DNA from 2 places in the Allobosea sp. TBD101 genome. Region 2 is predicted to be linked to the other one. Evidence: predicted binding sites of a transcription regulator. Region 2 holds the regulator's gene; the other holds the start of a gene.
The links. The regulator HrcA, encoded in region 2, represses chaperone genes, less so after heat shock. The targets are predictions, from matches to a motif close to GTTAGCACTCNCNNNNNGNGAGTGCTAAC.

Region 1 (15,851 bases), 1.6 Mb from region 2:
GGCGAGGATATCCGCCGCCGTATCTTCATGACGCAGGATGCCGACGGCCGCGACTGGTGCCTGCGCCCCGAATACACCATCCCCGTCGCGCTCGATCACATCGCCTCGGGCCGGGCGGAGCCGGCGGCCTATGCCTATGCCGGCCCGGTCTTCCGCATGCGCTCCGGTGAGCCGGGCGAGTTCCTGCAGGCGGGGCTTGAATCCTTCGGCCGTGACGATTTCACCGCCACTGACGCCGAGATCATGGCATTGACCATCGAGGCGACAGCCATGCTCGGCCTCGCCGAGCCGCGCATCGTCATGGGCGATGTCGCCGTGCTTGGCGCGCTGCTCGACGGCCTTGCTGTACCGCAAGGCGCCCGTCGTCGGCTGGTCCGCGCCGTGGTGCAGGGCAAGGGCACCGATGCGGTCGATGCGCTCGATCCCCCGGCCACCGATGGCGATGCCGCCCATGCCGGCCTGCTCAAGGCGCTCGAAGGGCAGGACCCCAAGGCCGCCCGCGCTTTCGTCGAGGATGTGCTCTCGATCGCCGGCATCTCGACCGTGGGCGGACGCTCCGCCGCCGATATCGCCGAGCGCTTCCTGGCGCGCGCCGCCGAGCGTGAGAACCCGGTCAATGGCGACGTCAAGGCGCTGCTGGCGCAGGTGCTCGCGGTCTCCGGCGATCCGGACGCGGCCTCGGCCTCGCTGCGTGGCCTTGCCGATCAGGCCTCGCTCGATATCGGCCGGCAGCTCGACGCCTTCGACGAGCGCACCGGCTTCCTGGCCGCGCGCGGCGTCGATATCGGCGCCATCCGGTTCTCGGCCGGCTTCGCCCGCAATCTCGACTACTACACCGGCTTCATCTTCGAGCTTCACGACACGGCCCGCGGCGACGGCAAGCCCGTTGCCGGCGGCGGCCGCTACGACAACGTCCTCGGCCGCCTCGGCGCGCGCCAGCCACTTCCCGCTGTCGGCGCCTCGCTCTGGCTCGACCGCCTGACGGGAGACGCCGCATGAGCCAGATGCCGGACAACGACGCCCCGCTCGTCCTCGCCGTGCCCTCGAAGGGCCGCCTGCAGGAGAATGCCACCGCCTTCTTCGGCCGCGCCGGGCTGAAATTCGTCAAGTCGCGCGGCGAGCGCGACTATCGCGGTGCGATTGCCGGCGTCGATGGCGCTGAAGTCGCCTTCCTCTCAGCCTCCGAGATCGTGGCGCAGCTCTCCTCCGGTGCCGCCCATATCGGCATCACCGGCGAGGATCTCGTTCGCGAGCAGCTCTCGGATGCCGATGCGGCGGTCGAGATGCTGACGCCGCTCGGCTTCGGCCAAGCCAATGTCGTCGTCGCCGTGCCGCAGGCCTGGATCGACGTGCGCAACATGGCCGATCTCGACGACGTCGCCTCGGCCATGCGGGCGCGTCACGGCAAGAAGCTGCGCGTCGCGACCAAATACGTGCACCTGACCCGCCGCTTCTTCGCGCAGCACGGTCTCGCCGATTACCGCATCGTCGAAAGCCTCGGCGCGACCGAGGGCGCGCCGGCTGCCGGCACGGCCGAGATCGTCGTGGACATCACCACGACCGGTGCGACGCTCTCCGCCAATGCGCTGAAGGTCCTCGACGACGGCGTGATGCTGGCCTCCGAGGCCAATCTCGTCGCCTCGATGCAGGCCCCGTGGGGGGCGCGGGCGAAGGCCGCGGCCAAGACCATCCTGTCGCGGATCGCGGCGGAGGAGGAGGGGCGTACGCTCCGTGAGGTCCGCGCGCGGCTCGATCTCGCTCCGGATGTGCTCGCCGCGCTGGAGGAACGCTTCGGCGCGCGCCTGCCGTTCGGTGCGCCGGCCTCTGGAACGCCGCTGACGCTGCACTGCCCGGACAAGGCGGTCTTTGCGCTGGTCGAGCATCTCGATGGCCTCGGCGCCGACGATGTCACCGTCAGTGCGCCGGCCTATGTCTTCCGCCGCGCGAACCGGTTGCTGGAGCGTTTGAACGCCCGCATCTGATGCTGCACGGCAGCATCGGAATGACGGGATCGCCCGCGCTTCAGCCTTGATCCCGAACCAATTGGCCTCTAGGCGTGTTAACCGGTTTGGCGGCACGCCTCGCTGCCGTGCGAGTGAATGCAGGTAAGACGATCATGATTCGACGCCTTGGCCTCGCGGCCGTTCTTGCGGCCCTGGCCGTGCCGATGCTGATGCCGGGCGAAGCGGCGGCGCAGCGCCGAGGGCCGGCGATTTCAGCCGAAGAGAGAGCCGGCAACACCACGCCGATCCCGACGCCGCAGCAGGAGAAGACCTTCCCGCTCGGGGCGAGCTGGAGTGTCGTAGCGTTGAACGGCAAGCCGGTCCAGGACCGGCGCGCGACCCTGATGATCGACCAGAACCTGCGCGGCACCGGCTTTGCCGGCTGCAATACCTTCTCGGCCTCCGCCTACCCCTTGCGCCAGCAGGGGCTCGCAGTCGGTCCGATCGCCATCACCAAGCGCGCCTGCGACAAGGGCCTGCTCGATTTCGAAAAGGCGTTCCTGACGGCGCTGCGCGCGGCCCAGAAATGGGATCTGGTCAATGGCCGTCTCGTCCTGAAGGGTGGGGCCGGAGAATTGACGCTCAGCCGCTCGCTCTGACAGGCGCGCTTCCGCCCCTTGGGGGGCGAGGTTTCTTGCGGGATGATGGAAAAAGGGTCGCGCGAGCGACCCTTTCTTGTTTCGCCGATGTGGTGCTCGCTGCATCCGGGAGCGGCATATGCGCTGCCGCCCGATCCGGAGGGCCGAAGGCCGCGGTTCAGGCCGCCGGCGCTTTTGCTGTCGGGGTCGGCGTGAAGGTGCCGTCCGCATTCGGCTCCATGGTGACGAGGGCATCGTGCATGGCGCGCAGCGTCGCGCGATGGCCGATCGAGACGATGCAGGTCTGCGGCAATTCGTGGTCGATCGTCGCGTAGATCTCGCCTTCCAGCTTCTCGTCGAGCGAGGCCGTCGCCTCGTCGAGGAAGAGCCAGTCCGGCTTGCTCAGGAGTGCGCGCGCGACGGCGAGCCGTTGCTGCTCACCACCCGAGAGCCGCTGCCCCCAGAGATCGACCTCGTCGAGCTTCTCAGCGAGATGGCCGAGCTTGACCTTCTCCATCGCGGCGCGGGTCGCGGCGTCGTCATAGGCGCCTTCCTCGGCCGGGTAGGCGAGCGCCGCCCGGAGCGAGCCCTGCGGTAGATAGGGCCGCTGCGGCAGCAGCATGATCTCGGCGTTGGCGGGAATGCCGACCTTGCCGTCGCCGAAGGGCCAGATGCCGGCGATGGCGCGGAACAGCGTCGACTTGCCGGAGCCGGAAGGGCCGATCAGCAGCGTCGAGCGCGCGGTACCGAGATCGAGCGCGCCGAGCTTCACGATCGGCTTGCCGTTCGGCAGGAGGAGGGTGGCGTCGCGGATATGCAGGCTCTCGTCGCGCGAGGTTTCGCGGCCGAGCGCCTCTTCGCTGATCGAGCCGTGCTGCGCCTCAGCGATTGCCGCTTCGAAGGAGGTGAGGCGGTTGATCGAGGCGAGGTAGGAGGCGATCGAGGAGTAGCTGTTGATGATGAAGGACAGCGCCGTCTGCACCCTGTCGAAGGCGCCGGCGACCTGCATCATGACGCCGAGCGTGATCGTGCCGGCGAAATAATACGGCGCCAGAATGATGTAGGGCAGGACGACGCTGAGCTGGTTGTAGGACAGCGTGAAGCTGGTCAGTTTCAGCCGGCGCCAGACCAGCCGGTAGAAGTTCTCGACGATGTCGCGGAAGCGCTGGGCCAGCTGACCGCGCTCTGTCGGTTCGCCGACCATCAGCGCGATCTGCTCGGAATATTCGCGCAGGCGCGCCAGCGAGAAGCGGAAATTCGCCTCGCGCTTCTCCTGCTCGAATTCGAGGCGGATCAGGGGGCGGCCGATGATATGGGTCAGCCATGTCGCCGCAGCCGCATAGAAGAATGCCACCCAGAAAATGTAGCCCGGAACGGCGAAGGAGGTACCCGGCAAGGTGAAGGCGACGGGGATGTTCCAAAGGATGATCGAGAACGAGACCAGCGTGGAAACCTGCGAGAGCAGGGGCAGCGCGAAGCCGTAGGTCTGGTTGACGAAGGAGCGCGTGTCTTCGGCGATACGCTGGTCGGGGTTGTCGACGGTACCGGCGAGCGCGATTCGGTAATGCGTCGCATGGTCGAGCCACGCTTTCGTATACTCGTTCGCCATGAACTGCCGCCAGCGGATCAGGATCGTATAGTTGGCGAACAGCTCGACGAGGTTCGAGATGACCCAGAGCAGGGCCCAGACACAGAACACATAGAAGAGCTGGTACCAGAACGCGGCGGCGTCCTTGTTCTGCAGCGCGTCGTACATGTCGCGGTTAAAGAAGGAGAGGCGCAGCGTGATGCCGACCTGCGTCTGGTTCAGCACGATCAGGAAGACGAAGAGCGAGACCGCAAGCGTGCCGAGCCGGATGCTGAACGGCCCGATCGGCCAAAGGTTGGCGGTGGTGATCTCATCGGATTCGAAATAGGGCGAGGCCAATCGCGCAATGCGCGCGATCACCGGCACGAAGGAGATCGCGTAGATCAGGACCGCGAAGACGCCGACCGTCGTGGGCAGGCTGGTCGGGACGGGCGGGATGCCGAGCGCTGCCGGCCACCAGCCCAGATGGGCCGCGATCGCGGATGCGCCGAATACAAGATACTCGATCGCGAAGACGCTGGAGAAGATCCGCAGGAAGAAGGGCAGGGCCGGCGAGCGGAAGGTGACGACCGCCAGCAGCAGGCCGACGACGCCCATGCCGATCACACCGGCCGATCCGGCCTGCTGGCCGACGACCAGCGTGGCGGCCGCCAGCGCGGCGACGAGAATGCTCAACAAGCGCATAGATGGGAATCCTGGCGGGAGACGGTGAAAGCCACGATTCGGACCATGTCGCAGCGGGAGTGGCCTTTCAATGGCGGCGCGACAGTATGAGCAAATTGTCATCTCGCGGAGAGGCGGTGGCGAGGAGCGCAAAGGCCCTGAGAACCGGCTTCCAGAAAAAGGGCGCGGTCATCCCGGGCGACCGAAGGGAGACCCGGGATCCATGCCGGAAGCTTTATCGGAAAGGCTCCGGCATGGGTCCCGGATCGGTGCCGCTTCGCGGCTTGTCCGGGATGACCCGCGCTCTTGCAATGGACCGCGCGTCGAGCCGAAACGAAGCGCCCCGGGCGAGCGGGCTCGTCCGGGGCGCGAAGCTGGAAGGGTCGGCTTTAGCCGATCACAGCGCGGCGATGATCTTGCCGGCGTCCCACTTGTACATCGAGAAGCTCGGCGAGCTCAGGTCGCCGGTCTTGCCGTAGGTCAGCGTGCCGATCGCCGTCTTGACCGGCATGCCGGACTGCAGGGCCTTGGCGGCGCCGTTCGCGTCGCCCGGCTTGCCGGCCTTCTCGATCGCAGCCTTGAGCACCTCGACGGCCGCATAGGCGTTGAGCGTGAAGGCTTCCGGCGGGATGCCCTTCTCCTTCAGCGCCGCGACGGCCTGGGCCGAGTCGGGGTTCTTCAGCGCGTCGGTCGCGTTGGTGAAGAGCGTGCCGGTAGCATGGTCGCCACCGATCGCCGCGTACTCGGTATTGGACAGGCCCTCGCCGCCGATGATCGTCGCCTTGACGCCGGCATCGGCGAGCTGGCGCGCGAGCAGGCCGCCCTCGGGATGGTAGCCGCCGAAATAGATAGCCTCGACATTCGCGGCCTTCAGGCGCGTCACCACGGCAGAGAGATCCTTGTCGCCGGGATTGACGGTCAGCGCCGCCACTTCCTTGAGCCCGCCGGCATTGATACCCTTCTGGAAGGCGTCGGCCAGGCCCTTGCCGTAGGTGCCCTTGTCGTGGACGATCGCGATCTTCTTGTCCTTGAGGTTCTTCAGGACGTAAGTCGCGGCGATGTCGGCCTGCTGGTCGTCGCGGCCGCAGGTGCGGAAGACGTTCGTCAGGCCGCGCGTCGTCAGCGCCGGCGAGGTCGCGGTCGGCGTCACCATCAGCACGCCGCTCTCCGAAAACACGTCCGAGACCGCCATGGCGACGCCGGAAGTCACCGGTCCGACCACGAACTTGACCTTGTCGCCGACCAGCAGGTTAGCGGAGGAGACGCCCTGCTTCGGGTCGCCGGCATCGTCGGCGAGCTTCAGCACGAGCTTCTCGCCGAGCACGCCGCCGGCCTTGTTGATCACGTCGACCGCGGTCTGGGCGCCGTTCTTGACCTGGTCGCCATAGGCGGCGACCGGGCCGGTCAGCGGCGCGACGAGGCCGATGGTGATGTCGGCCTGTGCGGTCTGGGCGGAGAGGAAGAGCGCGGCAGCCAGCGCGGCGCCCGACAGAAATTGTGACTTGTTCATCTGCATCTCCTTACGGCATGCAACTTTAGCGCGCGATCCCGTTGGGGGTCGCTTCTCGCCTGTATAGGCCAGGATGTCGGCGGAGGCACTGCCTGCGCTTTCATCAGCCAAGGCGGAAAATGCATGGCGATGCAGCAATGGGCGCCGGAAGCTGTGAAGATGGTCCTGTCTGGCCTCAGCCGCTGCGGGCCTTGCGCTGGGCCTCCAGCTCCTCGGTGACGGCGATCACGTCGAGATAATCCTCGTGGCGGGCCGGCGCATAGCGCGAGACATGGCCGTCGGTAAAACTCTTCCACGCCTCCGGAGCGGCCTCTTTCATCGCGTTCATGGCGGCGACGAAATCGTCCTTCAGCCCCTGCGGCAGGTTGGCGCGGGTCGAGAATGGGCTGGCCGGGATCAGCGGCGATGTCCAGATCACGCGGGTCGAGCCGGCCGAAATCATCCCGCGATCGGCGAGCCTTTGCGCGACGCCGTGCTCTGCATTTGTCTGGTGGGTCGCGACGATGTCGAACTGGCCGCGCACCAGCGCCAGCACCGAATTGTCATGGCCGCCGGAGAAGACCGTGCCGCTGAAATGGGTTTTCGGGTCGATGCCCTGCTTGCGCAGGAAATAGGAGGGGAAGGCGTAGCCGGAGGTCGAGTTCGGGTCGGCGAAGGCCATCACCTTGCCCTTGAGATCCGCAAGGCTCCGGTAGGGGCTCTCCGACCGCACCAGCAACACGGAATAATAGCCTTCCTGCCCGTGGTTATCGACGTCGCGCAGCAGCGGCTGGAGCTTGTCGCCGAGCACACGGCGCCCGAGCGCGTAGACCGCCGGTCCGAAGCGGGCGAAATCGACCTGGTCGGCGCGCATCGCTTCGACAAGGCCGGCGTAGTCCGAGACCCGGAAGAAGCGCACGGGTACGCCGAGCCGCTGTGACAGGTAGTCGACCATCGGCTGGGTCCGGGCGATGGCGCCGGCCTCGTTCTCGGCGGAGGAGACGCCGAAGCGGACCTCCTTGATGTTCTGCCGCCAGTCGGAAGCCTGCGCGAAGGCGGGGGCGATGCTGCCGGCGGCGAGGCCGGCAAGAACGTAACGGCGTGTCGGCATGGCTGTCTCCGCGCGACGGGGAACGAGATAGCGCCTCGATGAGCTGCGGTGACGACGGCTGGATGGCGGGCGGATGACAGTGCCGTGAAACGAGAAAAGGCCCGGCTTGCGCCGGGCCTTTCCTTGTAGCTTTCGAGAAGCCGGACTTCCTCAGAAGTCCATGCCGCCCATGCCGCCGCCGCCCATCGGGGGCATCGGGGCGTCCTTCTTCGGCAGGTCAGCGACCATCGCCTCGGTGGTGATCAGCAGGCCAGCGATCGAAGCCGCGTCCTGGATCGCCGTGCGGACGACCTTGGTCGGGTCGATGATGCCGGCCTTGACCAGATCGCCGTACTCGCCGGTCTGGGCGTTGTAGCCGAAGGTGTATTCCTTCGACTCGAGCAGCTTGCCGACCACGACCGCGCCGTCATCGCCGGCGTTGTCGACGATCTGGCGGGCCGGAGCGGCGATCGCCTTGCGGACGATCTCGACGCCGGTCTTCTGGTCGTCGTTCTGGGTCTTGATGCCCTTGACCGAGGACAGGGCGCGCAGGAGCGCAACGCCACCGCCCGGAAGGATGCCTTCTTCCACCGCAGCGCGGGTGGCGTTCAGGGCGTCGTCGACGCGGTCCTTCTTCTCCTTGACCTCGACCTCGGTCGCGCCGCCGACGCGGATGACCGCGACGCCGCCGGCGAGCTTGGCCAGACGCTCCTGGAGCTTCTCACGGTCGTAGTCCGAGGAGGTCTCCTCGATCTGGGCCTTGATCTGGCCGACGCGAGCCTCGATGTCCTTCTTCTTGCCGGCGCCGTCGATGATCGTGGTGTTCTCCTTCTCGATGCGCACGCGCTTGGCGCGGCCGAGCATGTTGAGCGTCACGGTCTCGAGCTTGATGCCGAGGTCTTCCGAGATCATCTGGCCGGCGGTCAGGATCGAGATGTCCTCGAGCATGGCCTTGCGGCGATCACCGAAGCCCGGAGCCTTGACGGCCGCGACCTTCAGGCCGCCACGGAGCTTGTTGACGACGAGCGTGGCCAGAGCCTCGCCCTCGACGTCCTCGGCGATGATGAGGAGCGGCTTGCCGGTCTGAACGACGGCCTCGAGGATCGGCAGCATCGCCTGCAGCGAGGACAGCTTCTTCTCGAAGACGAGGATGTAGGGGTCGTCCAGCTCCGCGATCATCTTCTCGGAGTTGGTGATGAAGTACGGCGAGAGGTAGCCGCGGTCGAACTGCATGCCCTCGACGACGTCGAGCTCGGTGTCGGCGGTCTTGGCTTCCTCGACGGTGATGACACCCTCGTTGCCGACCTTCTGCATGGCCTTCGAGATCATCTCGCCGACCGACGAGTCGCCGTTGGCCGAGATGGTGCCGACCTGCGCGACTTCCGCGTTCGAGGTGACCTTCTTCGAGTTCTTCTTGAGGTCGGCGACGATGGCCTCGACGGCCAGATCGATGCCGCGCTTCAGGTCCATCGGGTTCATGCCGGCCGCAACCGACTTGGCGCCTTCACGAACGATCGCCTGGGCGAGAACGGTGGCGGTGGTGGTGCCGTCGCCGGCATGGTCGTTCTGGCGCGAAGCGACTTCGCGGACCATCTGGGCGCCCATGTTCTCGAACTTGTCGGAAAGTTCGATCTCCTTGGCGACGGTGACGCCGTCCTTGGTGATGCGCGGAGCGCCGAACGACTTCTCGATCACGACGTTGCGGCCCTTCGGACCCAGCGTGACCTTCACGGCATTGGCGAGGACATCCACGCCGCGCAGCATCTTGTCGCGGGCTTCAGTGCCGAATTTGACGTCTTTGGCAGCCATGAGAGCTACTCCTTGGACTGGAATTGGGAAGGTAGGAAAGCGGTCAGGCGGCTATCAGCCGACGACGCCCATGATGTCGGATTCCTTCATGATCAGGAGATCCTGGCCATCGATCTTGACCTCGGTGCCCGACCACTTGCCGAACAGGACGCGGTCGCCCTTCTTGACGTCGAGAGCGACGAGCTTGCCGGCTTCGTCACGCGCGCCGGAACCGACGGCGATGACCTCGCCCTCCTGGGGCTTTTCCTTGGCGGTCTCGGGGATGATGATGCCACCCTTGGTCTTTTCCTCGCTGTCGAGGCGGCGGACCACGACGCGGTCATGCAAAGGACGGAACTTCATGGTTCTGTCTTCCTCTCGGTCTTATTCGTTTCGGGGGCCGCTGAAGGGCTCCCGGGGGAGGCTGTTAGCAGTCACCAAGTGAGAGTGCTAACAGATGCCAGCGGAGATAGGCGCGGGGGTACGGAGAGTCAAGGAAGCACCCGGCGATAAAGTGAACGGCGGCGGATGCGGTGTCGCAGGTCGCTTCAGGCCTGCTGGCAGCAGCGCTTGAACACGCTAACATGGCGGAATGACGACGCCCTCGCCCGACCCGCGCCTCGACGCCATCGCCCGCTCCTGCGTGGCGCTGCACGTCCGCATGACCGCACGCGCCGTGACGCGGGCCTATGACGAGGCGATGCGCCCGAGCGGTCTCAAGATCACGCAGTTCGTGCTGCTCTCGGCGCTCTCAACCGGGCAATGGAAATCGGTCACGGAGTTGGCTGAACGCTTCGCGCTGGAGCGAACCTCGCTGACGCGCAACCTCCAGCTTCTCGCGGCCGAGGGCATGGTCGAACCGGTGGAGTGTCGCGGCCGGGCCTCGGTCTATGCGGTGACGGAGAAGGGCAGGGCTGCGATCGAGGCCGCGATCCCGTACTGGCGGATGGCGCAGGACAAGATCGAGGGCGGCTTCGGCGAGGAGCGCTGGCGTGAGACCCGCGACGGCCTCAAGGCCTTGCGCCGGGCCGCGCGCGGCGAGCGCTGAAGTCACGAAGGCTGGTTGACCACCGCTCGTCCATATCTCTATCGTGCAGATACACGAATGGAGATCGGCATGAAGCGCGCGGTTGGGGTGGTGTCTCGCGAGGAACTCGTCGCGGGTGATGGCTTGAGCTTCTTGCGCGGGATCATCGCCGGCACCAATCCGGCGCCGCCCTTCGCCGACGCCATGGATTTCGAGCTGGTCGAGGCCGATGAGGGCAGAGTGGTCTTCGTCGGGACGCCATCGCCGCGCTTCTTCAACCCGCTCGGCACGATCCATGGCGGCTGGACGGCGACGATCCTCGATTCCGCCATGGCCTGCGCCGCCCATGCCACGCTGAAGCCGGGCGAGGGCTACACCACGCTGGAGATGAAGCTGAACTATGTCCGCCCGGTCATGCCGGATAGCGGCCCGGTGCGCTGCGAGGGCAAGCTGATCCATCGCGGCAATACGGTGGTCACGACGGAGGGCAAGCTGGTCGATGCGCGCGGCAAGCTGCTCGCGCATGGCACCGAGACCTGCCTGGTGCTGCCGGGCAAGCGCGCAGAGGGCTGAGCGGCCACTGGGCTGCCTCCTACCGTCGCGCTATTGGAGAATGGTCTCCTAGGAGCTGCCCGATGCCCGTCGTTCCGTTCCATGCCCCGGATGTCGAGGCGCGGTATCAGTCCTTTCCGGCACCACTGCGCGGTCCGCTGCTCGATCTGCGCCAGCGCATCTTCGGCGTTGCAGCCGCGACGCCCGCAATTGGCGCTCTCGCCGAAACCCTGAAATGGAACGAGCCGGCCTATCATCCCGTCAGGCCGCGGATCGGCACGACGATCCGCCTCGGTCCGCTGCGGAACGAGCCTGAGGCCTACGCGCTCTTCGTTCATTGCCAGACCAGCTTGGCGGACACCTTCCGGCAGCTCTATCCCGACCTCTTGCAGGTGGACGGCGAGCGGGCACTGGTCTTCCGTCTGGGCGAGCCTGTCCCGGCCGAGGCCCTCGACCACTGCATCGCGCTCGCGCTGACCTATCACCTCAAGGGCGAAATCAGCGCCGGCTGACGGCGATGGCGCCCGCGACGATCAGCAATGCGCCGAGATAGGTCGTGTAGAGCGGCACCTCGCCGAACACGAAGAAGCCGAGCAGGCTCGCCCAGATCAGCGCCGTGTACTCGATCGGGGCCAGGCGCGAGGCAGCGGCGCGCGCATAGGCCGAGGTCAGCGTGAGGTGGCCTGCAACGCCCAATGCTCCCGCGAAGAGATAGGCCGCGAGATCCGCCAGTGTCATCGGCACGAAGGCAAGCGCTGCCGGGATGGCGAGACACACCGCCGGCCCGACATTCTGGAAGGCGACGATGACGGTCGGATGCTCCCTGACCGCGATGCGCCGGAGCAGGATCAGGTTGAAGGCATAGCTGACCGCCGAGAACAGCGCGGCCGCGACGCCGAGCCCGGCGCCGCTGACATGGCCCTGCAGCCGCGGCCAGACCATCACCAGCATGCCGGCGATCCCGAAGCCGAGGGCCTGCAGGATGCGCCTGTCGATCTTCTCCTTGAGCAGCAGCCCGCCGAGCAGCGCGACGAAGACCGGTGCGAGGAAGGAGAGGGTCAAGGCCTCCGCCAGCGGCAGCACCGAGACCGAATAGAAGAAGCTGCCGGCGGTGACCACGACCAGCGGGACCCGCGCGAGATTGCCGACGAGGCTGGCCTGCGTTGGTCGCGGCGGCCGGGCGATGGCGAGCACGATGAGCGCGCAGATGCCGCCCATCAGGAAGCGCATGAACAGCGCCACGATGAAGGGGTGCTGCTGCATCTGGCCCTTGATCACCCCGTCCATGGCGGTGAGCAGGGCGATGCCGAGTGCGGCCCGGAGGGCTACGGAGAGGGTCATGAGCCGCGAAGCGACTTGCGGAAATGATACTCCCAGCTTTCCGAGACATCGCCCAGATAGCGCTCGCCCGGCCAGCGCGCGAAGCCGAGCTTCTCGTAGAAGCGATGGCCACGCGCGAAACGGGTATCCGACCACAGCACCATCTCGCCGAAGCCGCCCTGTTCCGCGAAGTCCAGCGCCTTGGCGAACAGTGCCTGCGCCAGTCCAGCGCCGCGGAAGGCGGGGTCGACATAGACCTTGGCGAGCTCGACGGCGTTCTGCTCGGGCACCGGGGTGACACCAAGCGAGCCGGCGATACGCCCGTCCGGCCCATCCACGATCCAGAGCACGCCGCCCTTGGCTGCGAAATAGGAAGCCGGCCGGCGCAATTCGGGCAACTCGTCCTCGACGAAGACGCAGCCCGGATACTCGGCGAAACTCGCCGCAATGAGGGCGGAGAGGGGGCCGGAATCGTCGTCGCGGGCAAGCCGGATAGGCGGGGTCATGGTACTTGCCTTAGGGTCAAATTCTGCCGTCGTACAGATGCGGAAACGGCATCGGGTAATGCCGTGGCGGCAGGGCACGGGCGACGGAGGACCGGGTGCCGCGACCGCCCCCTTGGAAAACCCGCCGTGTCCGGCTACCCCGATCCCGGAAGGCGCGCGCTTGGCTTGAGTCGGGCGCTTCCATCCTGGCCTCATGTGGATCGGACGGATTGGCGAAGGCACGATGACCGTTCTTCTGCCCTTCATCGTCAATGCCGGGCTGAACTTCGTCCTCGGGCTGCTCGTCGCCCTGTTCCTCGGCCCGGAGGCCTTCGGGCTCTACGCCATCGGCGCCGCCACTGTCGTGCTCGTCAACACGGCGCTGCTCGACTGGCTGAAGCTCTCGGTCGTCCGCTTCTATTCGCTCCAGAGTCGCGAGAGTGATCCCGGCATCCGGGCGACGCTCGACCTGCTCTTTGCCGGCGTCAGCCTGTCGCTTTGCGCGCTTCTCGCCGCCGCGATGCTCGCAGGCGTCGATGCCAGGTTGCCGGCGGCGCTGCTGATGGTCTCGGTCGCGGGCGGCATCGCTGCCGGCTGGTTCGACTATCACGCGGCCATCGCCCGCGCCCGCTTCCTCGATGCGGCCTATGCCCGGCTCGTCCTCGTCCGGAGCGTTGCGGCTCTGATCTTGATGGTCGGCGGCGCCTGGTGGACCCGTGATCCGGCCATTGTCCTGCTCGGCGGCGTGCTCAGCGCGGTTGCTGCTGTTCTCGCCAATCGCGGCCGGCTGGCCGATGCGAGACCGGTATCGGGCGCGCTGCGGAGCGATTTGATGCGCAATTTCGCGCGCTACGCCCTGCCGCTGGTCGCGGGCAATGCGGTCTATGCGACGATCCCGCTCCTCAACCGCGCGATTCTCGCCGAGAGCCACGGCTTTGCCGAGGCTGGCTATTTCTCGCTGGCCTCGGATATCGGCCTGCGGCTCTTCCCCGTGCTGGCCTCGATGCTGGAGATCGTGCTGCTGCGCGAAGTCATCCGCCTCGACGAGACGCGCGGACGCGTCGCGGCGCAGAAGCGCATCGCCCGCAACATGGTCGTCGTGGTCGCCTGCGTGCTGCCGGTGGCACTCGGCTTCTGGCTGATCCTGCCATCCTTTGAACGTCTCTTCGTCCCGCAAGGTTTCCGCGGCCATTTCGCAGGGCATATGGCACTGCTCCTGCCGGGTTTCGCCGCTATTGCACTGTTCCAGGCTGCGCTCGCGCCGGTCTTTCTGCTGGCGAAACGCACGCTCATCGCCGCGCTCGCCGCCCTGGCGGGGCTCATCGTCGATCTCGCCATCATCTTCGCGCTGCCGGGCGCACTTGAGCCGGCGACGGTCGCGGTCGCGCAGAGCGCGGCCTATCTGACGGCGCTGCTGGTCACGGCGGTGGTGGCGTTGCGCGCGCTTCCGGCCTTGCCGCCGCTGCGCGAAATCGCTTGCATCCTCGTCGCCGGTGCCGTGATGGGGCTCGCGATCTGGCCGCTGCGCGGCACGCTTCCGGCGGCGCTGGAGCTGTCGCTCCAGATCGGGCTCGGCGGGTTGGTGTATGCGGCGGTGATCCTGGCCTGCGATGTCGGCCGCTGGCGTACCGGCCTGAAGCTGCGCTGGCTCGCCCGGCGCTCCGTGCGCCGGTGAGGCTGGAGCCGACAAGGTTTCCTTCACCCTGTCGCTTGACCGCTCGCTAAGGTTAATTCCGCGAATTATGCGGTTTAAGGCCGATTTCAGCGCCTGAGAGTCAACGATTCACCATTCCTTTGAGGGCGCGCCGCAGGCTTTCCGGCAGTCGATGTCGAGAGTGCCTGAGTCATGCGTCGCAAGATATTCCTTCCGCTCCTCGCCGCGGCCGGAGCCCTGGCCCTGGCCGGGCCGGCCCTCGCGCAGGGCTATCGCCAGAATTACGGCTATGCCGCGCCGAACGACCCGATGGCGTCCGGCGGCGGGCGCGGCAATTATGGCGGTGGTTTCATCGAGATGCTGATGACCGGTCGCGATCCGACGCCGGCAGGCCGTGGCGGCGCGGTCTATAACCGCCCCGGCGGCTATGCCTATGGCCAGCGCATGCAGCCGCAAGGCGGCTACGAGACCGACCCGTTCGAGGCGGCGCGCCAGCCGCGCGCCGGCCGCCGCATGGCCGCGCTCGGCGAGCCTGTCGAGCCGCAGCAGGGCATCCAGCACATCGTCGATCCGCGCTTCCGCAAGCAGGAAGTCGCCTATGACGGCCCGCACAAGCCGGGCACGATCATCATCGACACGCCGCAGCGCTTCCTCTTCCTGGTGCAGCCGGGTGGCCGGGCGATGCGCTACGGCATCGGCGTCGGCCGGCCCGGCTTCTCCTGGGCTGGCATGAAGACGATCACCCGCAAGGCGGAATGGCCGAGCTGGACGCCGCCGGCCGAGATGCTGAAGCGCCGGCCCGATCTGCCGCGCTTCATGAGCGGAGGCCCCGACAACCCGATGGGCGCGCGCGCCATGTATCTGGGATCGACGCTCTACCGCATCCACGGCACCAATGAGCCGAACACGATCGGGCAGGCGGTGTCCTCGGGCTGCATCCGCATGACCAATGACGACGTCACCGATCTCTACGAGCGCGTTCGCGTCGGTGCGAAGGTGCTGGTGATCTGAGGCCAAGCCTCATCCGCGGCGAATGAAAAACGGCGGCCTCGCATCGCGGGCCGCCGTTTTCATGTCTCAGCCAGTCAAGGGCGAGGGGGCGTCCTCAGACCCAGCTGTCGTCGTCCCCGCCGCCATCGTCGAAGCCGGGATCGGCGTCGTCATGGCTCGCGTTCTGGTAATTGGCCTCGCCGTCATAGCCCTGGCCGTAGCCGCGATCCTGTGCGGTCTGGTCGGCCGCGGGCTGGGCGCTGGCGCTCTGGTCCGCCGCCTGCTGCGGCGCAGCCGGTGTCGAGCCGGAGCTCGCGCCGGTGTCGCTCGCGGTCTGGGCTGCGGGTTTGCTGCCTCCGCCGAAGGCGTTGGTCAGCACGTTGCCGAGCATCATGCCGCCCGCGACGCCGGCTGCCGTGGTCAGTGCGCTCGCCATGAAGCCGCCGCCACGCGATGGCTGCTGAGGCTGGTTGCTCCACGGGCCCGGCTGGCCCTGTGCCTGCATCGGCATGGCCTGACCGGGAGCGCCTTGCGACTGCGGCTGGGTGTTCCAGGCACCGGACGGTGCGGAAGCGTCGGCGCGCGGCGGCACGGGTGGAACCGAGCCGGTGCGCGGTACCGATC
Region 2 (15,851 bases):
CGGTCAGCATCGCTTCGAGACGCTCCCGGCTCAGGCCGTCCTTGAAGTAGAAGCGGCTGGTAATCGAGGCATGGGTATCGGCGTCGATCTGGTGGACGGCCGCGCCGCGCTTCTCGCGCAGCCAGTTGCCGAAACGGTTGACCAGCGCCTGCCAGCGCGTGCGGTTGACCCAGTCGCCGTCGATCACCAGCAGACGACCGCCGGGGCGCAGGACACGGAACCATTCGCTGAGCGCGGCTTCCGGATCGGTCAGCGTCCAGACGAGATGGCGGGTGATCGCCGCGTCGTAGCTTTCATCCTCGTCGAGCAGGCGCTCGGCATCGCCGAGCCGGAAGCGGGCAGCCTTGCCATGCTTGGCGCGGGCACGCTCCAGCATCGCCTCGGAGAAGTCGAGCGCGGTGACCCGGTGATTCAGCGAGAGCAGGGCGCGGGTGATCTCGCCGGTGCCGCAGGCAAGGTCGAGCACGTCGAGCGGCTGAGCGCCGAAGGAATCACCGATCAGGCGCTGGAAGGCCTTGAGCTCGCGATCCGACTTGATCGCGTGGCCGAAGGAGAGATCGAAACTCTCGGCCCGCGCCGACCAGTAGGCGCGGATCTCTTCCTTCAGGGTGAAATTGTCGTGCGTCGAGGGAGCGGACATGTGTCGGAAACTTTGCTTTCTCGCATTTTTGCTGACGCGGACCTTCGGTTCTTCACGCGAACCGGCGTCCGCTTCGCTCGAAAATGCTTCAGTGAACCTGGATATAGGGCTCGACCAGAAGTGTGCCCCGGGCCGACTGCTCCAGATGCACGCCGACCGCATATGTCTCCGAGACCGCCTCATGCGCAAGCACCTCGGCCGGCGCGCCGGCCTGCGCGATGCGCCCCGCATTCATCACCAGCACCCGGTCGGCGAAGCGCGCCGCGAGCGAGAGGTCGTGGATCGCCACCACGGTGACGATGTCGCGCCGGCGCGTCGCCTCGCGGATCGTCGCCATGACGTCGAGCTGGCGGCGCACGTCGAGCGCGCTGGTCGGCTCGTCGAGCAACAGCACGTCGGGCTCGCGCACCAGCGCCTGGCCGATCGCAGCGAGCTGGCGCTGGCCGCCGGAGAGCGTCGCGATATCGCGCGAGGCGAAGGGGGCCAAGCCCAGCTCCTCGATCACCGCCTCGACGGCATGGGTATCCGCGGGTGAAGCCGCGAGCGCATAGCCGCGGTGCAGGCTCTTGCGGGCGAGCAGGATGATGTCGAAGACCGAGAGCGCGACGCGCGCGCCGGTATCCTGCGCGAGATAGAAGACCTTGCGGGCCCGCTCGCGCTGCGAGAGCTGCGAAAGGTCATGGCCATCGAGCGCCACCGCGCCGCGCTCGGGCCGCAGCAGGCCGGCGGCGCAGCGGAACAGGGTCGACTTGCCGGAGCCGTTGGGGCCGACCAAAGCGGCGAGTTCGCCACGCGGCAGCGCTTCCGTGCCAAGCCCCTGCAGGACCGGCGTCGCGCCATAGCGGAAATCGAGATCGCGGATCAGCAACGCCATCGCTCAGACTCCCCGCCCACGGATCGACATGACCAGGCTGATGAAGAAGGGCACGCCGATCAGCGCCGTGATGATGCCGATCGGGTAGATCACGCCGGGTGTGATCACCTTCGAGACGGTGGAGGCGAGCGAGAGCAGCACGGCACTCGCAATCGTCGCGGTCGGCAGGAAGAAGCGCTGATCCTCGCCCACCAGAAGCCGCGCGATATGCGGGCCGACGAGGCCGATGAAGCCGATGCCGCCGACGAAGGAGACCGAGACGGCGGCAAGCAGCGAGGTTGCGACGAGGATTTCCAGGCGCAGGCGGTCGACGCGGACGCCGAGGCTCTCGGCCCGTTCGTCGCCGAGACGCAGCGCCGTCAGCGCCCAGCCGCGCATCAGGAAGAACGGTAAGGCGAGCGCGATCAGCAGCGCGGCGACGCCGACCTTCTCCCAGCTCGCGCGGGCCAGGCTGCCCAGCGTCCAGAACACGATCTGGGTGAGCTGCACCTCGTTGGAGCGGTATTGCAGCAAGGCGGTGATGGCGTTGCAGGTAAAGAGCAGGGCGATGCCGACGAGGATCATCGTCTCGGCGCTGACGCCGCGCAGCTTGGTCATGAAGAACAGGACGAGCGAGGCCGACAGCGCGAAGACGAAGGCATTGGCGGTGACGATATAGGGCCCGGCGCCGGGAATGACGCTCCAGCCGAAGACGATCGCGACGGAGGCGCCGACCGTCGCGGCGGCGGAGACGCCGAGCGTGAAGGGGTCGGCCAGCGGATTGGCGAGGATGGTCTGCATGCCCGCTCCGCTCAGGCCCAGCATGGCGCCGACGGCCATCGCCATCAGCGCGATCGGCAGGCGCAGGTCCCAGACGATGACGGAGAGCCGCGGCGTCGCCGATTGCGGATCGACCAGCGTGCGCAGGACATCGCCAAGCGGGAGATTGCCGGGTCCGATCGAGACATCGAGCGCCAGCGCAACCGCCAGCGCGACGACACCGAGCAGGACGAGCTTCAGCCGGCGCGCATTGCGCCGGCGATAATCCCCGGTGGCGGTTGCCGTCATGGGCAGGGTCGCGGCCATCGTCGCTCAGGCCGCCGTCACTGGAGCTTGGCCCAGAACACGCCGGAATAGGGGATCGGCAGGAATTTTTCGTGGAATTCCTTGAAGACCGCCTCCGGGTCGACGTCCTTGAAGCGGTCCGGATAGAACTCCTTCGCCATGGCGAGCTCGGCGATGAAGTAATAGGGCGCGTCGTAGAACTGGTGGTAGAAGGCCATCACCTTCTTGGCCTGCACGGCCTTAAGCTGCTGGAAGCCCGGGCGGCTCATCAGCGCCGCCATTTCCTTCTGCACCTTCTCCGGCGTCGCGTCATAGCCGAGGCTGACGGCGCTGCTGCCGGGATTGCTGCCGTACCAGTTGGCGCCGGTGAGGAAATAGACGTCCGGGTTGTCGGCGAGCACCTTCTCCTGCGCGGCCTGCGCCTGGAAGGCGGAGAAGAACTGGCTGCCCCAGTTGCGCCCGCCGGCTTCCTCGATGAAGCGGCCGAAGTTGAACGGGCCGAAGGTGGCGCAGCAGGGCAGCAGGCCAGCGGCGCGCTCGACGAAGACCAGCGGCTTCTGCTTGTCGGGGATCGCGCCGACACGGGCATAGATGCTGCGGGTCTGGCGCATGTAGTAGTCGGCGAAGGCGTTCGCTTCCTTCTCGCGGCCGAGGATGCGGCCGAGCAACTGCACGCTCGGCAGCACGTTCTGGGTCGGGTCCTGGCGGAAATCGACGAAGATGGTGGTGATGCCGGCCTTCTCGAGCTTGCCGAGCAGGCCCGTCTCCTGCGCCTTGAAGTAGTTGGAGAGGTCGAGAATGTAGACCTCGGTGCCGAGCGAGGCGATCTTCTCCATGCTGACATCGGCGGCATAGGGGTTGCCCATGTTCGCGATGTCCTTGGCCTTCGGGAACTTGGCCAGATACTTCTGCCAGGCGCCCGGATCGTTCTCGATGAGGTCGTTGCCCCAGCCGACGACGCGCTTGAACGGGTCATCGCGGTCGAGCATCGCGAGCGTATAGAGCTGGCGGCCTTCGCTGAGGACGATCTTCTGGGGGTCGCGCGTGACATTGACGACGCGCCCGGCGAGATCGGTGACCTCGATCGTCTCGGCGCTGGCTGCGCCGGCAAACAGCACGGACGCGCCGAACAGGACGGCGGAAGACAGACGGGCAAGCCAAAGGGGAGCGGGCATCGGACAACATCCTGCCGGGAAAGATGCCCTCGCGCTAACACAGCCCGCCTCAGGTCGGCAAAGCAATTCTAACTGTCTTGAATCGATCTAAATTGGAGCTATTTTAGAATAGCCACAGATTTTGAAAGCAAACAGCTTGTCTTGATCTCATCAAGTCCTGCCAGATCAGGGTGTCACCCCGGACAAGCTGCGCAGCAGCGCCGATCCGGGATCCATCATAGAGCGTTGCGCCCTCCGATGGCTTCCGGGTCAAGCCCGGAATGACGGCGCGGTTCCGCAGCAGACTCTCAGGACAGCCTCTCGGCTCCCACCATTGTTTCGTGCGCCCGCACGGCGAAACGCCGGGCGAGAGGCGCGACCTCGGCCGCGTTGGCCGCAGCGGCCGTCCCGGCGCGGACCCGGTCGGCGATACCGACGAAGATCACCGCGAAACGGAACAGCGCGAAGACGAGATGGAAGCGCAGGAGCGGCGCCGTCGGCACGGCATGGGCATAATAATGCGCGAGAAATTCGGCCTCGGTTGGAATGCCCAGCGCCGCACGGTCGAGCCCGAGAATGCCGCCATATTCGTCGGGCGCGGAGTGCCAGGGCATGGCGCAATAGCCGAGATCGGCCAAGGGATGACCGAGCGTCGACAATTCCCAGTCGAGAATGCCGATCACCTCCGGCTTGTCCGGATGGAAGAGCAGGTTGCCGAGCCGGAAATCGCCATGGGCGATCGCGACATGGCCGTCATCCGCAGGCAGATGCGCCGGCAGCCAGTCGGCGACCGCCTCCAGCTCGCCGATCCGCTCGCCCGGCGATTCCCGCAGCTGTTTGGTCCAGCGCGCGATCTGACGCTCGAAATAGTTTCCGGGGCGGCCGAAATCGCCGAGGCCGACCTCATCGGGCTTCACCGCATGAAGCTTCGCCAGCGCTTCGGCCATGCCGAGATAGAGGCCGTGCCGCTCCTCCGGAGCAAGGCCGGGCAGGGCGGCATCATGGAAGACGCGGCCTTCCAATCGCTCCATCAGATAGAACGGCGTGCCTAGCGGGGCGGGATCGGCATGGAACAGGACGGCGCGCGGCACCGGCACATCCGTCTTCGACAATGCTTCGAGCACGCGGAACTCGCGGTCGATCGCATGGGCACCGCGCAGGATCGGCCCCACCGGCTGCTTGCGCAGCACGAGGCGGCGCGTGCCCAAATCGACGAAATAGGTCGGGTTGGACTGGCCGCCGCCGATGCGTTCAAGCGCGAACTCACCGGCACCAAAACGCTCCCGCAGGAGGCTCACCAGCGCGGCCGGATCGAAATCGATGGCGGCGGGCGCTGGGGCTGCCATCGCCTCAGCCCTGCGCTTCACCAGCGACAGGCCAGTGCCAGAAATCACGCCCCTCCTGCGTCAGGAAGCGGTTCAGCACCATCTTGTGGACCTCGTCGGCGCCGTCGACCAGACGCGCCTGACGAGCATAGCGATAAATCCATTCCAGCACGGTGTCCTTGGAGTACCCGCGTGCGCCATTGACCTGGATCGCGACATCGGCGGCATCGTGCAGGACATTGGCGACCTGGACCTTGGCCATCGAGACCTCCTTGCGGGCGAAGCCGCCGCGATCGAGCTCCCAGGCCGCCTTCATCACCAGGAGGCGGCCGATCTCGATGCGCATGGCGAGGTCGCCAAGCTTGAGCTGGATGCTCTCGCGATCGGCGAGGCGCTGGCCGAAGCCGTAACGCTCGGCGGCATAGGCCTGCGCGATCTCGATGCAGCGCTTGGAGAGGCCGAGCCAGCGCATGCAATGGGTGAGGCGGGCCGGGCCGAGGCGAACCTGCGTCACCTTCATGCCCTTGCCCTCGCCGGCCAGCACGTTGTCGGCGGGGATTTCGAGCCCGTCGAACTCCAGCTCGCAATGGCCGCCATGCTCCTCCGGCCCCATGATCTCGATGCGGCGCAGGATGCGCCAGCCCGGCTGATCGGCATGAAAGAGGAAGGCAGTGAGGCCGTTGCGCGGATCGTCCGAGGTGCGGGCGATCAGAATGAAGTGCTTCGCCTCCTCCGCTCCGGTGATGAACCATTTCCGGCCGCTGACGATGTGCTTGTCGCCGCGCCGCTCGGCCCTGGTCTGGATCATCGAGGGGTCGGAGCCGCCACCCGGATGCGGCTCGGTCATGGCGAAGGCGGAGCGCACCCTGCCTTCGACGATCGGCTTCAGCCAGCGCTCCTTCTGCTCGGGCGTGCCGAGCGCCTCCAGCACCATCATGTTGCCGTCGTCGGGTGCCGCCGAATTGAACACGACGGGACCGAAGATCGAGCGATTCATCTCCTCGTAAGCGACGGCCATGCCCATCTTGCCGAGGCCCGCACCGCCGGTTTCCGGCTTGAGCTGCACGCACCAGAGGCCCGCGGCACGCGCCTTGGCCCGCATCGTGTCGAGCAAGGGCAGCGCGATATTGCCATGGGCGTCGTAGGAGGACCGATCGGCTTCAAGCGGCAGGATCTCCCGCTCTACAAAGGCGGCGATCCGCGCGCGGTAATCCTCAATGCGGGGGGAGATTTCGAAATCCATGGCGAGGCTCACAAGGACGAAACGAGATGGCCGCCATCGACTTCGATGGTAGAGCCAGTAATGTAGCTGCCGGCGGCGGAGGCGAGCAGCAATAGCGCGCCATCGAGCTCCTCCGGCTGGCCCAGCCTTCGCTGCGGGATGCGCTTGATCAGGTTCAGGCCAGCTTCGGTCGCGAAGAAATCGCGGTTGATGTCGGTCTCGATATAGCCGGGGCAGAGCGCGTTGACGCGGATACGATCGCGCGCCCATTCGAGCGCCAGCGCCTTGGTCAATTGGATCACGCCCGCCTTCGAGGCCGCATAGGCGCTGACGCCACCGGCAACCCGATGGCCGAGGATCGAGGCGATATTGACGATGGTGCCGCCTCGGCCGGCTTCGCGCATGCCGCGTGCCACTGCCTGGGCGACCAGGAAGACGCCCTTCAGATTGGTGTCGAGCACCGCATCCCAAGCTGCTTCCGAGAGATCGGCCGCCGGCCCGGCACCGCTGACCCCGGCATTGTTGACGAGGATGTCGAAATGCCGACCGTCGAGCGCATCCGCGATCGAGGCGGCATCGGCCACGTCCAGAACCAGATGTTTCGCGCTGCCGCCCGCCGCGGCGATCTCGGCGCCCGCCTGATCCAGCGCAGACTGCCTTCGCGCGGCCAGCGTCACATCGGCGCCGTGTCGCGCGAGCAGCCTGGCGAAATGCAGCCCCAGCCCGCCGGACGCCCCCGTCACCAAAGCCGTCCGGCCTGAAAGATCCTCGAACATCGCGGCGATTCCTCCACCAAAAATCGAGCGATCGCTCGCTATTTTTATGGCGATCCACCCACGCTTGCAATAGGCTTGCTTCGACAGCGGAAGCTTGGCTCAGGCAGAGGCGCGGACAGGGTGCAGCCGGCGGATCAAAAGGACGACGCCAGCGCTTTCTCGATGGAGGCGCTCTGCCAGCGCATCTTCGAACGGCATCGCGACACCATCCGCGTGCGCAAGCCGCATGTCGCCGTCGCCAATCTCGCGCGCATCGTCGAGGCCACGCTCAAACTCTCGAACCGGCAGGGCTTTCACGCCACCAGCCTGCGCGATCTCGCAGAGGCCTCCGGCCTCAGCATGGGCGGGCTCTATGCCTATTTCCCCAACAAGACGACGCTGCTGGCGATGATCCTCGGCGAGGTCGCGCACGCGGCGCAGGAAGCGCTCGGGACGCCGCCTGCCGCTATCGCCGGCGATCCGCGGCGCCATCTCGCCTGGGTGATCGAGAGCCATATCCGCCTGACCGAGGTCATGCAGCCCTGGTTCGTCTTCGCCTTCATGGAGGCGAAGTCGTTTCCTGCAGCTGAGCGCCGGCAGGCCATCGACAGCGAGGCCGCGACCGAGACGATGATCGCCGAGGTCCTGCGGCGCGGCACGGCCGACGGCGTCTTCTCGATCGCGGATATCGATCTCGTCGCCGCGCTGATCAAGCCGCTGCTGCAGGAATGGTATGTGAAGCGCGCCAAGTACCGGAAGCGCGGCACATCGATCGAGACCTATATCGCTGCGACCACCGATTTCATCATGGCGGCGGTGCGGGCGCGGCCGTCCAGCTGACCGGATTAAATTACCCGGATAAAATATTGCCTTATTAAAATCCGGGTACTATTAGAACACCCATCACGGAAGGATGGGTTGCACCGATGCAGATGGCTGACAGGAGGGCGGCGACGGCCGCCTACAAGGAACGGAAGACGGTGGCGGGCATCTTCGCCTTCCATTGCGAGGCGGCCGGGCTGACATGGGTCGGCCGCGCGCCCGATCTTTCCACGATCGAGAACCGGCTGCGCTTCACGCTCCGCCATGGCAGCCACCGCCAACGCTCCATGCAGGCGGCGTGGAACGCGCATGGCCCCGAGGCCTTCCGCTTCGAGGCACTGGAAAGGCTGGAGGACGAGGATATCGCCTATGTGCTGGATCGCGTGCTGAAGGAGCGCCTCGCCCATTGGCAGGCGAAGCTCGGAGCCGAGGCGCTCTGATCGATCGCAGCTTGCCCCACCCACGCTGGTCATCCCGGGCGTAGCGAAGCGAAGACCCGGGATCCATTCCGGAACGGTTTAGGCATGGATCCCGGATCGGCGCAGCTTCGCTGCTTGTCCGGGATGACGGCGTGTTTCCTGAAAGAACGAAGTACAGGCCGTGCCGGCTCAATCGTCCATCTTGAGGGCGGCGATGAAGGCTTCCTGCGGGATTTCGACCTTGCCGAACTGCCGCATCTTCTTCTTGCCTTCCTTCTGCTTCTCCAGAAGCTTGCGCTTACGCGTGGCGTCGCCGCCATAGCACTTGGCGGTGACGTCCTTGCGCAGCGCGCGGATGGTCTCGCGGGCGATGATCTTGCCGCCGATCGCGGCCTGGACCGGGATCTGGAACATGTGCGGCGGGATCAGCTCCTTGAGCTTCTCGCACATGGCGCGGCCGCGGGCGTCGGCACGCGAGCGGTGGACCAGCATCGAGAGCGCATCGACCGGCTCGGCATTGACCAGGATCGACATGCGCACGAGGTCGCCCTCGCGATAATCGGTGATCGCGTAGTCGAAGGAGGCATAGCCCTTCGAGATCGACTTCAGCCGGTCGTAGAAGTCGAACACCACCTCGTTCAGCGGCAGGTCGTAGACGACCTTGGCGCGCGAGCCGACATAGGACAGATCGGTCTGGATGCCGCGGCGGTCCTGGCAAAGCTTCAGCACGGAACCGAGATATTCGTCGGGCGTGAAGATCGTCGCCTTGATCCAGGGCTCCTCGATGAATTCGATCTTCATCACGTCCGGCATGTCGGCCGGGTTGTGCAGTTCCAGCGTGGTGCCGTCGCGCAGCTTGAGACGGTAGACCACGGACGGCGCGGTCGAGATCAGGTTGAGGTTGAACTCGCGCTCCAGCCGCTCCTGGATGATCTCCAGATGCAGCAAGCCGAGGAAGCCGCAGCGGAAGCCGAAGCCGAGCGCGGCCGAGGTCTCCATCTCGTAGGAGAACGAGGCATCGTTCAGCCGCAGCCGGCTCATCGCGGCGCGCAGCACCTCGAAATCGGCGGCGTCGACCGGGAAGATGCCGCAGAACACCACCGGCTGCACCGGCTTGAAGCCCGGCAGCGGTTCCGCGATCGGCTTCTTCTCGTCGGTGATGGTGTCGCCGACGGCGGTATCCGCGACCTCCTTGATCGAGGCGGTGAAGAAACCGACCTCGCCGGGGCCGAGCTGCTTGACCTCGGTCATCTTGGGCTTGAACACGCCGACGCGATCGACACCATAGGAGGCGTTGGCCCGCATCATCCGGATCGTCATGCCCTTCTTCAGCACGCCGTCGATGACGCGCACCAGCACGACGACGCCGAGATAGGCGTCGTACCATGAGTCGACCAGCAGGCACTTGAGCGGCGCATCGGGATCGCCCTTCGGCGCCGGCAGCTTCTGGACGATCGCCTCGAGCACGCCCTCGATATTGAGACCTGTCTTGGCCGAGATCGGCACCGCCTCGGAGGCATCGAGGCCGATCACATCCTCGATCTGCTGCTTGATGCGCTCCGGCTCGGCGGCCGGCAGATCGATCTTGTTGAGGACCGTTACAATCTCGTGGTTGGCGTCGAGCGCCTGATAGACGTTGGCGAGCGTCTGCGCCTCGACGCCCTGCGAGGCGTCGACCACCAGCAGCGAACCCTCGCAAGCCGCGAGCGAGCGCGAGACCTCATAGGCGAAGTCGACATGGCCGGGGGTGTCCATCAGGTTCAGGACATAGTCCTTGCCATCCTGGGCCTTGTAGTCCAGCCGCACCGTCTGCGCCTTGATGGTGATGCCGCGCTCCTTCTCGATATCCATCGAGTCGAGGATCTGCTCGCTCATGTCGCGGGCCGCGACAGTGCCGGTCTGCTGGATCAGGCGATCAGCCAGCGTCGACTTGCCGTGGTCGATATGGGCAACGATCGAGAAGTTGCGGATATTGTCGATGGAACGGGTGCTCATGCGCGCGCCATAGCAGTGATGCCGCGTCGCGCCAAGCGGTTGCGCGTTTCGAAGCTCGCCCGGTGACCATAAACTCTGCGGTCATCCCGGGCGAAGCGCAGCGAAGACCCGGGATCCATGCCTGAGCGTATCCAACGAAGGTTCCGGCATGGATCCCGGATCGGCGCCGCTTCACGGCTTGTCCGGGATGACGGCGGAGAGTTTCGAAATCTCCAAATGCAACTTGCAAATTCCAATATCTAAGAATTATTCTCAGCCATGGAGTTCGACCACGATACCGAGATCGACCGCATGCTCGGGCAGCGCCTCAAGGCTGCCCGCCAGCGCCATGGCCTGACGCTCGACGTGCTTGCCGAGCGCAGCGGTGTCAGCCGAGCGATGATCTCCCGCGTCGAGCGCGGCGAATCGAGCCCGACTGCGGCGCTGCTGGTCCGGCTCGGCTCCGGGCTCGGTCTCTCGCTCTCGGCCTTGCTGGAGGAGAATGCAGGAAGCGGGCCGCTGGCGCGCCACGACGCCCAGCCGGTCTGGCGCGATCCGACGAGCGGTTATCTGCGCCGCAACGTTTCGCCGCGTGGAACGGGGTCGGGCTTCGAGATCGTCGAGGTGGAGCTTCCGGCCGGAGCCGAGGTGAGGCTCGACAATGCGACGGGCGCCGCCGCGCTCGACCAGCAGATCTGGGTGCTGCGCGGCCGGCTCGACCTCACCGTCGAAGGCATCCGCCACGAGCTCGCCGAGGGCGACTGCCTGCAGATGCATCTGCGCGGCCCGATCATCTACCGCAATCCGGGCGACGCGCCCGTCCGCTACGCCGTCATCCTCGCTGCGAGAAGCGGCGCCTTTCCGGGACATATCGCATGAACGCGACCAGCCTCGCCGCTTCCATCGAAACGCTCGACGCCAAGGCTACCGAGGGGGCCATCCCGGCGCTGGCGGAAATCCTGCGCGACAGCGTCGCCAACGGCGCCTCGGTCGGCTTCATGAACTGGAATATGGCCGCCGATTACGAGCGCTTCTGGCGCGATGTCGCGGCAGGCGTCGCGAGCGGGCAGATCATCCTGCTGGCTGCGCGAAACGGCGACGGCCTCGTCGGCACCGCCCAGCTCCACCTGATCGGCAAGCCGAACCAGCCGCACCGCGCCGAGATCGCCAAGGTGCTGGTGCATTCGCGTGCGCGCCGACAAGGCATCGGCGAGGCGCTGATGCAGCGCGCCGAGGCGATCGCGCGGGAAAAAGGCCGCGACCTCTTGGTACTCGACACGGACGAGCACGGCGCGGCGCGGCGACTCTACAACCGATTGGGCTGGACCGAGGCCGGCACCATCCCGCGCTATGCGCTGATGCCGGATGGCGCCGATTGCGGCTCGACGTTTTTCTACAAGAGCCTGGCTTGAGCCACCGTTGTCATTCCGGGGCACGCCGCAGGCGTGAACCCGGAACCCACGACTGGGTGAGGCATTTGACATCCCACGACTAGCGGCTCGCCCAGTCGTGGTTTCCGGGTCCTTCGCTACGCGAAGCCCCGGAATGACAAGAAGGCTCAGCCCTCGGCGTTGCCGCGGACATAAGGCTCGACCGGGCCTTTGAGCGTGATCGTCATCGGACGGCCGAAGCGGTCCTTGGCGGTGCCGGCGGCGACCTTCACCCAGCCTTCGGAGACGCAATATTCCTCGACATTGGTCTTCTCGACGCCCTTGAAGCGGATGCCGATGTCACGGGCCAGCACCTCTTCATTGTAGAAGGGGCTCTCGGGATTGACGGAAAGACGGTCGGGAAGCTGCTCGGACATGGCTCGCACCTGAATTGCGGAAAGGAATGATTTGCCCGCTCGATAGCCGCTTCCGCCCGCAAAGCCAACTCAGGGCCTCGAGGCTGGCCTAGCGGCTGCCGTCGAGCAGGCGGCCGACGACCTTGGCGGTGTAGTCGACCATCGGGACGATGCGAGCATAGTTCAGGCGCGTCGGGCCGATAATGCCGACGACGCCGACGATGCGCTGCTCGGCGTCGCGGAAAGGCGCGGCGACCATCGATGACCCCGACATCGAGAACAGCTTGTTCTCCGAGCCGATGAAGATGCGCACACCGTCGCCATCCTCGGCCCGGGTCAAGAGGTCGATGACGTCGGTCTGCGTCTCCAGATCGCCGAAGAGCATGCGGATGCGCTCGAGGTCCTCCTGCGCCCGGAGATCGTCGAGCAGGTTGGCCTGGCCGCGCACGATGAGATGGCGGTCGCTGCCGGGGCCGGCCTGGGTCGCGATGCCGCTTTCGACGAGGCGGGCCGTCAGCACGTCGAGCTCGCGCTCCATCAGTTCGCGCTGCCCGCCGATCTCGCCGCGCAGTTCGGCCAGCGTCTTGCCGAGGATACGGGCGTTGAGGAAATTCGCGGCCTCGCTCAGTGCCGAGGCCGGGAGGCCGGGCGGCAAAGCCAGCAGGCGGTTCTCGACCGTGCCGTCCTCGGAGACGAGCACGACCAGCGCGCGAGCAGGGTCGAGCCGGACGAACTCGATATGCTTCAGCCGGACATCGGCCTTGGTGGTGACGACGACGCCGGCGCCGCGCGACAGGCCGGAGAGCAGGGCCGAGGCTTCGGTCAGGGTCTGGTCGAGATTGCGGTTGCTGGCAGCGACCCTGATCTGCGCCTCGATGCGCGAGCGCTCCTCGGTCGTGAGGTTGCCGACCTCCATCATCGCGTCGACAAAGAAGCGCAGGCCCCTCTCCGTGGGCAAGCGCCCGGCGGAAGTGTGCGGCGCATAGATCAGGCCGGCCATTTCGAGGTCGGTCATGACGTTGCGCACCGTCGCGGGCGACAGCGCCCTCGGCAGCAGGCGCGCGATATTGCGCGAGCCGACGGGCTCCCCCGTCGTCAGATAGCCGTCGACGATCTGGCGAAAAATCTCGCGCGAGCGCTGGTCGGTCTCGACCAGGCTGCTCATCGTCTCGGGGCGGGGCGTATGGGCGCTCATGAACCTTTTCAGGCGAACCGTCGTTCTCGTCCTATTGTCGTCATGCAAGGCGCAGGGATCAAGGGGCAGAACTGCTCCGTACCTTGCCGCGTGCGGCGCAAACGCCTACAAGCCGCCACTTCCCCGCAAGACAGGAATATTTCATGCGACCCTCCAAACGCGCCGCCGACGAGATGCGCAAGGTCACGCTCGAACGCGGCGTGGTGCGCTATGCCGAGGGTTCCTGCATGGTGACGTTCGGCGAGACCAAGGTGCTCTGCGCCGCGACCGTCGAAGAAAAGGGGCCGCCGTGGCTGCGCGGCACCGGCAAGGGCTGGGTCACCGCCGAGTATTCGATGCTGCCGCGCGCCACGCATGAGCGCACGCGCCGCGAGGTCACCTCCGGCAAGCCCTCCGGCCGCACGCAGGAAATCCAGCGCCTGATCGGCCGTTCCCTGCGCGCCGTGGTCGACCTGACCGCGATCGGCGAGCGCCAGATCGTCGTCGATTGCGACGTGCTCCAGGCCGATGGCGGCACCCGCACCGCCTCGATCACCGGCGCCTGGGTCGCGCTGCACGATGCGCTGAAATGGATGGAAGGGCGCGGCCTGCTCAAGGGCACGAACCCGCTCAAGGACCATGTCGCCGCGATCTCCTGCGGCATCGTCGCCGGCAACCCGGTGATCGATCTCGACTATGTCGAGGATTCCGGCGCGCAGACAGACGCGAACTTCGTCATCACCGGCTCCGGCGGCATCGTCGAGGTGCAGGGCACCGCCGAAGGCGCGCCCTTCTCCGAGGAGGAGCTTTTGTCGCTGCTGAAGCTCGCCAAGGGCGGCGTCTCCCAGCTCGTCACACTGCAGAAGGCGGCGGTGGCGTAGTCATCGTCATAGAACACGGCGTCATCCCGGACGCAGCGAAGCGGAGATCCGAGATCCATTGTAGAGTGGGACGCTCTTCGATGGATCCCGGGTCAAGCCCGGGATGACGGCGTGGTTCCAGAGGATAAGAAGAGATGTCGGAGCACCGCCTCCTCACCGGCAAGGTCGTGATCGCGACCCATAACCAGGGCAAGTTGCGCGAGATGCGCGAATTGCTGGCGCCCTATGGCATCGAGCTCGTCTCGGCCGGGGAGCTCGGCCTGCCCGAGCCGGTCGAGGACGGCACCATGTTCTCGGAGAACGCGGCGATCAAGGCGGTTGCCGCCGCGAGCGCCAGCGGACTGCCGGCGCTCTCCGACGACTCGGGCATCTGCATCGACGCGCTCGACGGCGCGCCCGGACTGTTCTCTGCCAACTGGGCGGGACCGGGCAAGGATTTCGCCCCGGCAATCGGGCGGGTGCAGATGGAACTCGCCAAGCGCGGCGCGATCACGCCGGAGAAACGCAAGGCGCATTTCGTCTCGGCCCTGGTGATCGCCTGGCCGGACGGCCATCAGGAATTGTTCGAGGGCCGCGTCTTCGGCACGGTGACCGAGCAGGCGCGGGGCCTCGGCGGCTTCGGCTACGATCCGGTCTTCCTGCCGGAGGGCCACGAGAAGACCTTCGGCGAAATGACGGCCGAGGAGAAGCACGGCATTCCGGCCGATGGCTCGCCCGGCCTGTCGCATCGCGCGCGCGCCTTCCATGAGCTGGCAGCCGCCTGCCTGAGGAAACCGGCGTGAGCGCCCCGGCCGCCCTCGCAGCGCGGCCTTCCATCCTGCATCCGACCGCGGATGCGGGCTTCGCCGTCTATGTGCATTGGCCGTTCTGCCTGGCCAAATGCCCCTATTGCGACTTCAACTCCCATGTCCGGCTGCAGCCGCCGGACCAGCAGCGCTATATCGCCGCCTTCCGCCGCGAGATCGCGCACCGGGCCGCGCTGGTGCCGGGCCGCACGGTGTCCTCGATCTTCTTCGGTGGCGGCACGCCCTCGCTGATGGAGGGCCGCACGGTCGGCGCGATCCTCGACGCCATCGGCGAGCATTGGGCTGTCGACCCCAATTGCGAGGTCTCGCTGGAGGCCAATCCGACCAGCGTCGAGGCCGGGCGCTTCCGCGATTTCCGGGCGGCCGGCGTCAACCGCGTCTCGCTCGGGGTGCAGGCGCTGAACGATGCCGATCTCAAGGCGCTCGGCCGGATGCATTCGGCCGAGGAGGCGCTCGCCGCCGTCGCGATCGCGCGCCAGTATTTCGAGCGCTACTCCTTCGACCTGATCTATGCCCGCTCGCCCTTGCAGACGCCCGCCCTGTGGCGCGCCGAGCTGGAGCTGGCGATCAGCCATGCGGCCGAACATCTCTCGCTCTACCAGCTGACGATCGAGCCCGGCACCGCCTTCGAACGGCTGTTCCGTTCCGGCAAGCTCGCCATTCCCGACCATGATGCGGGCGCTGCGCTCTACGAGACGACGCAGGAGATCACGGCCAAGCACGGCCTGCCGGTCTACGAGATATCGAACCATGCCCGGCCGGGGGCAGAGTGCCGGCACAACCTCGTCTATTGGCACTATGGCGAGTACGCCGGAATCGGCCCCGGCGCCCACGGCCGGCTGGTGACGAGCGAAGGCCGCATGGCGCATTCGACGGAGAAGCGGCCGGAAGTCTGGCTCGAACGCGTCGAGGCCGAGGGCCATGCGCTGGTCGAGGACGAGCGCCTCAGCGCGGAAGCCCAGGGCGACGAGTACC

Region 1: the regulator HrcA is predicted to act here: its motif matches at 9,626-9,654, upstream of groES (co-chaperone GroES).

Annotation. Positions count from the first base shown of each region.
Region 1 covers NZ_CM187543.1:4,011,907-4,027,757, reverse strand. The annotation lists gene AC6RIC_RS19585 (ATP phosphoribosyltransferase regulatory subunit) at 1-999, shown strand, start outside; gene hisG (ATP phosphoribosyltransferase) at 1,005-1,982, shown strand; gene AC6RIC_RS19575 (META domain-containing protein) at 2,117-2,602, shown strand; gene AC6RIC_RS19570 (ABC transporter ATP-binding protein/permease) at 2,760-4,853, opposite strand; gene AC6RIC_RS19565 (branched-chain amino acid ABC transporter substrate-binding protein) at 5,230-6,342, opposite strand; gene phnD (phosphate/phosphite/phosphonate ABC transporter substrate-binding protein) at 6,518-7,432, opposite strand; gene groL (chaperonin GroEL) at 7,583-9,220, opposite strand; gene groES (co-chaperone GroES) at 9,275-9,562, opposite strand; gene AC6RIC_RS19545 (MarR family winged helix-turn-helix transcriptional regulator) at 9,792-10,247, shown strand; gene AC6RIC_RS19540 (PaaI family thioesterase) at 10,317-10,799, shown strand; gene AC6RIC_RS19535 (DUF1801 domain-containing protein) at 10,862-11,290, shown strand; gene AC6RIC_RS19530 (DMT family transporter) at 11,277-12,119, opposite strand; gene AC6RIC_RS19525 (GNAT family N-acetyltransferase) at 12,116-12,604, opposite strand; gene AC6RIC_RS19520 (lipopolysaccharide biosynthesis protein) at 12,828-14,258, shown strand; gene AC6RIC_RS19515 (L,D-transpeptidase) at 14,430-15,248, shown strand; gene AC6RIC_RS19510 (DUF2076 domain-containing protein) at 15,343-15,851, opposite strand, start outside.
Region 2 covers NZ_CM187543.1:78,958-94,808, forward strand. The annotation lists gene AC6RIC_RS00365 (class I SAM-dependent methyltransferase) at 1-640, opposite strand, end outside; gene AC6RIC_RS00370 (ABC transporter ATP-binding protein) at 729-1,514, opposite strand; gene AC6RIC_RS00375 (FecCD family ABC transporter permease) at 1,518-2,561, opposite strand; gene AC6RIC_RS00380 (ABC transporter substrate-binding protein) at 2,597-3,733, opposite strand; gene AC6RIC_RS00385 (phosphotransferase family protein) at 4,021-5,058, opposite strand; gene AC6RIC_RS00390 (acyl-CoA dehydrogenase family protein) at 5,063-6,280, opposite strand; gene AC6RIC_RS00395 (SDR family NAD(P)-dependent oxidoreductase) at 6,289-7,035, opposite strand; gene AC6RIC_RS00400 (TetR/AcrR family transcriptional regulator) at 7,198-7,854, shown strand; gene AC6RIC_RS00405 (GIY-YIG nuclease family protein) at 7,941-8,276, shown strand; gene lepA (translation elongation factor 4) at 8,445-10,250, opposite strand; gene AC6RIC_RS00415 (helix-turn-helix domain-containing protein) at 10,509-11,108, shown strand; gene AC6RIC_RS00420 (GNAT family N-acetyltransferase) at 11,105-11,641, shown strand; gene AC6RIC_RS00425 (DUF3297 family protein) at 11,788-12,036, opposite strand; gene hrcA (heat-inducible transcriptional repressor HrcA) at 12,125-13,210, opposite strand; gene rph (ribonuclease PH) at 13,354-14,070, shown strand; gene rdgB (RdgB/HAM1 family non-canonical purine NTP pyrophosphatase) at 14,205-14,852, shown strand; gene hemW (radical SAM family heme chaperone HemW) at 14,849-15,851, shown strand, end outside.